Salinivibrio kushneri: one gene and its partner. The protein of the gene in region 1 binds, or shares a complex with, the protein of each later gene. Links are inferred from orthologs where the notes say so. Each region holds a gene or a part of one and is shown on either strand. Other genes may lie near its edges. The genes, in order: rppH and dapF.

Region 1 (3,268 bases):
AGCGTTAGGGATTGAAGAGGGCGTATTACGCTTGATGGATCCTTACGATGAGTTTGCCACGGGCGGAGAGCCAGGCTGTCGAGAAGATATGCCAATTCGTTTTTGATGTTTTACCTAAACGCACAGGATGTGGTGATCATGCGTGTGGATTGACACTTACTTCGGATCCACAAAGTAACGACGCAAGATCTGGTGCGTGAACTGGGTGCGTAAATAGAAGCCGCGGGGCAAGGTACGGATCGGCTCACCATTGGGGCCGAAAGCATCGGTCAGCGCTTTGCCGTTGGCCGCTTTGGGGCGCAATTGGAGAGACTCACCTTGGCGGGCTGTAATCTCCGTTACGCGGCCTAGAGCCACCCAATCCATTAACTCCTCCCAATCGGCACGCAGTTGCGCTTCTTCTTCCTGGCTGGGGGACCATAATAGTGGTGTGCCGATTCGGCGCTGTGATACAGGTATATCGCGTTCGCCTTCAACAGGGATCCACAAGACTCGTGACAGCTTTTGCCTCACATGACTATTTTCCCAGCGCACCCCGGCTATCCCTGTTAGTGGCGCCACACACACAAAGGTGGTTTCCAGCGGCTTACCATCGCCAGTGACCGGAATCGTTTTTAGCTCAATGCCTAAGTGTGCGAAGTCCTGTTCGGGTTTGCTGCCCGCGTTAGCTCCCAAACTGGTCTCGAGCAACATGCCAATCCAACCTTTCTCCCGCGCAAGCGTCTCTGGACAGCGGATTGACTGGGCATCACTCACTTCGCCGAGTGTAAGACCTGCCAAGGCGAGCGCACGTTCCATCAATATTTGTTCTGATGCTGGGGCTGGTGTCACTGTATTGGATCCTGCAGAGTCGGTTACGGGTGCGCATTATCAAGAGCTGCCATTATCAAGAACTGCGATGTGGGCTGCAAGCGGATCCGGTAAGAGGGGAGCAACCTGTCTCGTCTGAGGTTATCCACAGCGGAGTAACTTTTTAAGTAGCGAATTCGAGTCATGATCAAATATACAGTAGCTTAGCAGCGATAAAAAGCGACTCACCACCTTAACTGACGTTTTTTTGCGCTATCGATGTGGATAATTTACTGACTGGTGGATCTTTGAGCGATCTGTGTTTATATGATGATCGCTCGATCTTGTGAAAGATCCTTCTGGTGTCATTTGTTTTTATCTACCTGATTATAATGAATTAGTTTGTTTTTTTTGTTCATTTTTTTTAGATGAGAAGATCCTTAAGTGCTCGACATCTGAACTTTTTCTAGGCTTCTTCACAAATCTATCCACAGAAAGCGTGAATAAATGTGCGCAAACTCTCATTGCTATGTTTATAACTTCCTGTTAGACCCTAAGTTATCCTCAGATGACGACGAGTGCGCAAAAACAAAGGTCAATCCACAATGTTTGTTTACCCCTTACCGCTTTTTGTGAAAAAATCAGGTTCAGTAGAGATTTATCATTGAGGTCGTCCAGTGATTGATGGCGATGGCTATCGTCCCAATGTGGGGATAGTAATTTGTAACGGCCACGGTCAAGTTCTCTGGGCTCGTCGATATGGTCAGCATTCGTGGCAGTTTCCACAAGGAGGCATCGATGAAGGGGAAAGCCCTGAACAAGCGATGTACCGGGAGCTGTATGAAGAGGTAGGCCTGACCAAGAAAGATGTACGCATCTTAGGGACCAGTCGACATTGGCTGCGCTATAAGTTACCCAAACGCTTGGTGCGCTGGGATTCCAAGCCCGTGTGCATTGGGCAAAAGCAGAAGTGGTTTCTGCTAAAACTTGAGTGTGAAGAATCACGTGTCAACGTCACACGTGGTGGTACACCTGAGTTTGATGGTTGGCGCTGGGTGAGTTATTGGTATCCAGTGCGACAAGTGGTGGCATTTAAGCGTGAGGTTTATCGGCGCGCGATGAAAGAATTTGCGCCACTTGCGATGCCGTTTAAAGAACGCAAACCTCGGCGTCGACACAAGCGAGGATAAGTGTAAGGAGAGAGTGGGTGCTCACGCAGTTAAGGAATATTGTGCAAAGTGTGGCCGCGTCTTCAGATCTTGATCAGGCGCTACACACTTTAGTGCAACAAACCTGCGTGGCCATGCGCACGGAGTGTTGCTCCGTGTATCTTGCCAATGCCGAAGACCAACGATTTGAACTCATGGCGACGCAAGGCTTGGATCCGTCCGCGCAAGTGTCGATGGCATTTGGTGAAGGCTTGGTCGGCGTGGTTGGCAAGCGCGCTGAACCGCTAAACCTTGCCTATGCGCGCAAACACCCCGCGTTTAAACCCTTCCCCTCCACTGGTGAGGATGCGTTTCAATCCTTTCTTGGCACCCCGATCATTTATCGCAAAAAGGTACTTGGGGTGCTGGTGGTGCAGCAACATCAACCTCGCCAATTTGATGAGAGTGAAGAGTCCTTTCTCGTGACCTTGGCTGCGCAGCTGGCGGTGGTGTTTGCCCATGCCCATGCGCAAGGTGGCTGGCAAGGGGCCTCATCTCCGGTCTTGTTGGAAGGGATGCCGGCCTCGCCAGGGATAGGGATAGCACAAGCCTGGTGTGATGACTCGCAACCGCGGCTTGAAGAGGTGGCGCCCGCTTCCCATTTGGATACCCAGCGAGAGCTCGACAGGCTGGATGCTGCGATTGATGATGCCAGTACCGAGTTTCGTCGCTTGCGTAAGCGTTTCGACAAGGAGCTACAAAAAGACGCGTTGGCGATTTTTGATCTCTTTGTGCACCTGCTAAACGATCCCATGTTGCGTGAGGACATGACGGTGCGGATCCAGCAGGGAGATGCGGCAACGTGGGCGGTGAGACAAACGGTAGAAGCCTTTTCCGCGCGTTTTGCCGCAATGGATGATCCTTACCTAAAAGCGCGTGCCGGCGATGTCAAAGAGCTAGGACAGCGGCTGCTTTACTTTTTAATCGCCCCGGCGGGCAGTCCTCCTCCTATTTCGACGCCTATCGTGCTGCTTGCTCGGGAGTTAACCGCGGGTATGCTGGCGTCAATCCCGCGCGCATTGCTCTCAGGGGTTGTCGCTGAAGAAGGGGCAGCGAACTCGCATGCGGCGATTCTGGCGCGTGCGTTAGGGATCCCGGCGGTAATGGGCGTCAGCTTTTCGCCTGCTAAGCTTCATCAAAAAACCGTGATCCTCGATGGCCATAAAGGGGTGCTCATGATCGAGCCTGCCGAGGCATTGATCAATGAGTATCAGCACCTGGTTCAAGAAGAAGCGAGCCTGCAATCTACCTTTGAGACCGCACTGGCGGCC
Region 2 (3,246 bases), 400 kb from region 1 along the record:
CCCCACTCCGCCATACGTTTTTGCACGCTACGGTGCGAAATTCGCTGGCCCAGTTTAGAGATAAATAGCGCTTCTTCTGGCCCTTTGAGGAGCTGGTTGCGCACTTTTAGCCAGTTCATCACCCAGGTTTTCGCCATGCCGGAAAAAGGCACGATACGCTCCTTTTCCCCTTTACCGGTGACACGCAAATCCCCTTTACGTACCGAGACATCACGCACGTTGAGATCCACCAGCTCGGCTAAACGCAACCCTGCGCCATACATCAGCTCCATCATCGCCCGATCCCGTACCGACAGCGGGTCGTCTTGATCCACCTCGAGCAGCTGATTCATTTCATCCACATCGAGGTTTTTCGGCAACTGGCGCCCTTGCTTGGGCGCGGCGACCCCTTTGGCTGGGTTGGCGGCAAGCTGTTCGGTTTTTACGAGATAGTCGAAAAAGCTGCGCAGTGCGGACAGCCGCAACGCAATACTGCCCGGTTTGAGGCCATCGCGTTTGGCTTGGCTCGAAATTTGTCGCACCCAGTCGGCATCTACATCTTGCCAATAAGCGATGCCCCGCGCGCTCAGAAAGTCGACAATCTTATCTAACTGGCGCTGATAATTACGTTGCGTATGGGCACTGAGGCCCCGTTCGCTGAGTTGATATTGATAAAAGCGATCAAGAGGGACCGTCAGTGAACGGGGAGCCGCTTGGTCAGACGTTACCGCTGTCACTGACGCTCACCCTTGTTCGTCCACTGGCTACATAAGATGGCCAAGTGTGCCGCCAGCTGTTCGATAAAAAGGGTGTCCATTTCTGGCTGAAAGTGCCCGCCATCTGCGCTCGCAAAGCTCAACAGTCCCCACTCTTTGCCTTCCCCTTTAATCGGTATCAGCGCAAAAGAGCCTAGCTCCGGTGGCGTTGCCATCACCGCTTCCGCATCCACACGGCGCAAGCGTCCGAGATAACAACGACGTCCGGCAAAATGATGACTCTTTAATTGATCCACCGCCTGACGTGAGATGCTCTGCAGCCCGTCGATAGGCGCATACACCCGTAAGCTGACGCTCAGTTGCAGTTGCTCGCTAAGCGTCGTCAATGCTTTTTGCACCGCCTGCGGCGTATTAGCACGCAGCAGCGCCTGATGCGCCTCGGCAAAGGCACGAAACAGGGCATCGTTTTTTGCCCCTAGACTCATCAGTTGGGTAATGTCTTCTTCCAGCTCCGCCACCCGCTCACGCAGGCGCTTAAGTTGAATTTCCACCAGCGATACTGCACCTTGCTCGCCGTGTGGCACGGTCAGCTGCGTCAGTAAATCGCGATGGCGAATAAAAAAATCTGGATTATCTTTTAAATACGCTGCCACCGCCTCATCGCTAAGAGGCATGGTTTCCAGTGTCGAGGCTTCTACCCCATCATTCATAATTGCAATTGTCCATCAAATACATGTGTCGCTGGGCCTGTCATTGATAAGGGATGACCCGGCCCACGCCAGCGAATGCGGAGATCTCCACCGGGTAAACTCACCGTTACTTGCTCATCAAGCAGGCCTTGTATAATCCCGACCGCAACCGCGGCACACGCGCCACTGCCACAGGCTTGGGTTTCGCCGGCACCGCGCTCGTACACTCTAAGCTTAATCGCATTGCGGGAAAGGATCTGCATAAAGCCGGCATTGACCCGTTCAGGGAAGCGTTCGTGACTTTCAAGTAGCGGTCCCAAGGTGTCCACGTCGGCATGGTCAACATCCTCGACCACAGTCACTACATGCGGGTTGCCCATGCTCACGGCACCCACAAACAAGGTCTGCTCCGCCACCCGCATCAAGTAGGTTTTCTCTTGTGAGTTGGCACGAAACGGAATTTTCCCCGGTGTGAATTCCGGCTCGCCCATGTTCACGCGCACCTGATTGTCGTTTTCAATGTGCAGCAGCATTTTACCGGCTTGGGTGCTCACGCTGATCTGATGCTTATTGGTCAGCCCTTTCATTCGCACGAAGCGCGCAAAACAGCGCGCACCATTGCCACATTGAGAGACTTCCGATGCGTCAGGGTTAAAAATGCGATAGTGGAAATCCGTCTCGGGATCGTAAGGCGGTTCAACCACGAGTAACTGGTCAAACCCGACGCCACGCTGGCGATCAGCCAGACGCCGAATCAGATCCGGCGAAAAGAACGCGTTTTGCGTGACACAGTCAACCACCATGAAGTCGTTGCCCAGTCCGTGCATTTTTGCAAACTGTACCTGCATGCCAATCCTTATTCTGGTAGGCGCTGTTCAAGCTGCCATAACGACGCCAAGCTCTCGCGCTCGCGCACAAGATGCGCTTGGTCACCATCGACCATCACCTCGGCCGGGCGGCAGCGTGAATTATAGTTTGACGCCATCACAAAGCCATATGCGCCCGCCGAGCGCACCGCCAGCAAATCGCCCGCTTCTAGCACCAACGAGCGGTTTTTGCCCAAGTAATCACCGGTTTCGCACACTGGGCCTACTAAATCATAGGTTTGTGGCTCCCCTTGGCGCGGCACCACAGGGATGATTTCTTGATAGGCTTGATACAGTGACGGACGAATTAAATCGTTCATCCCCGCATCGATAATGGCAAAGTTTTTGTGCTCACTGTGCTTGAGGAATTCGACCTTGGTCAGCAACACTCCTGCATTGGCAGCAATCGCACGGCCTGGCTCAAAAATCAGCTCAAGATGACGATGATTGTCCAAACGCGCCATCAGGGCTTTAGCGTACTCAGAAGGCTGAGGCGGCTTCTCGTCACTGTAGGTGACCCCCAGTCCGCCACCGACATCGAGATGACGAATCGCAATGCCTTCATCGCCTAAGGTATCAATCAGCGCCAACAAACGGTCGGTAGATTCAATAAAAGGCGCGAGTTCGGTCAGCTGCGAGCCGATGTGACAATCAATGCCTTCCACATTCAAATGTGGCAAGCTGGCGGCATAGCGGAAGCTGCTCAATGCTTGGTCGAACGCAATACCAAACTTATTGTCTTTCAGCCCGGTTGAGATGTAGGGGTGGGTGTTGGCATCAACGTCTGGGTTAATGCGCAACGATATCGGCGCTTGCACACCTAACTCACCCGCCACTTGGTTTAAGCGGTCGAGTTCAGAGTGTGATTCTACGTTAAAGCATTTGATACCTACTTCCAGTGCGCGACGCATCTCTGCGGCCGTTTTCCCTACGCCAGAAAACACCACTTTCGCGGGATCACCACCGGCGACGAGCACGCGCTCGAGTTCACCTTGA

Evidence for each region.
Region 2: the proteins of rppH (region 1) and dapF are in contact, whole or in part, in a solved structure (PDB 5YGU), measured with the Escherichia coli proteins. The link is inferred for Salinivibrio kushneri from one-to-one orthologs.

Annotation. Positions count from the first base shown.
Region 1 is NZ_CP114588.1:2,316,071-2,319,338, reverse strand. What follows is about bases 276-3,222. They hold rppH (RNA pyrophosphohydrolase), read left to right. Parts: upstream 276-1,466; coding sequence 1,467-1,979; downstream 1,980-3,222. Other genes in these bases: ptsP (phosphoenolpyruvate--protein phosphotransferase), read left to right, coding at 1,997-3,222; mutH (DNA mismatch repair endonuclease MutH), read right to left, coding at 276-831. Also shown: N8M53_RS10690 (DUF6482 family protein), read left to right, coding at 1-106; more of mutH, read right to left, coding at 157-275; more of ptsP, read left to right, coding at 3,223-3,268. UniProt on the Escherichia coli protein: Master regulator of 5'-end-dependent mRNA decay.
Region 2 is NZ_CP114588.1:2,717,138-2,720,383, forward strand. What follows is about bases 318-3,242. They hold dapF (diaminopimelate epimerase), read right to left. Parts: upstream 2,233-3,242; coding sequence 1,402-2,232; downstream 318-1,401. Other genes in these bases: xerC (tyrosine recombinase XerC), read right to left, coding at 318-716; N8M53_RS12480 (DUF484 family protein), read right to left, coding at 713-1,405; lysA (diaminopimelate decarboxylase), read right to left, coding at 2,241-3,242. Outside these bases: more of xerC, read right to left, coding at 1-317; more of lysA, read right to left, coding at 3,243-3,246. UniProt on the Escherichia coli protein: Involved in the succinylase branch of the L-lysine biosynthesis and in the biosynthesis of the pentapeptide incorporated in the peptidoglycan moiety. Catalyzes the stereoinversion of LL-2,6-diaminopimelate (L,L-DAP) to meso-diaminopimelate (meso-DAP).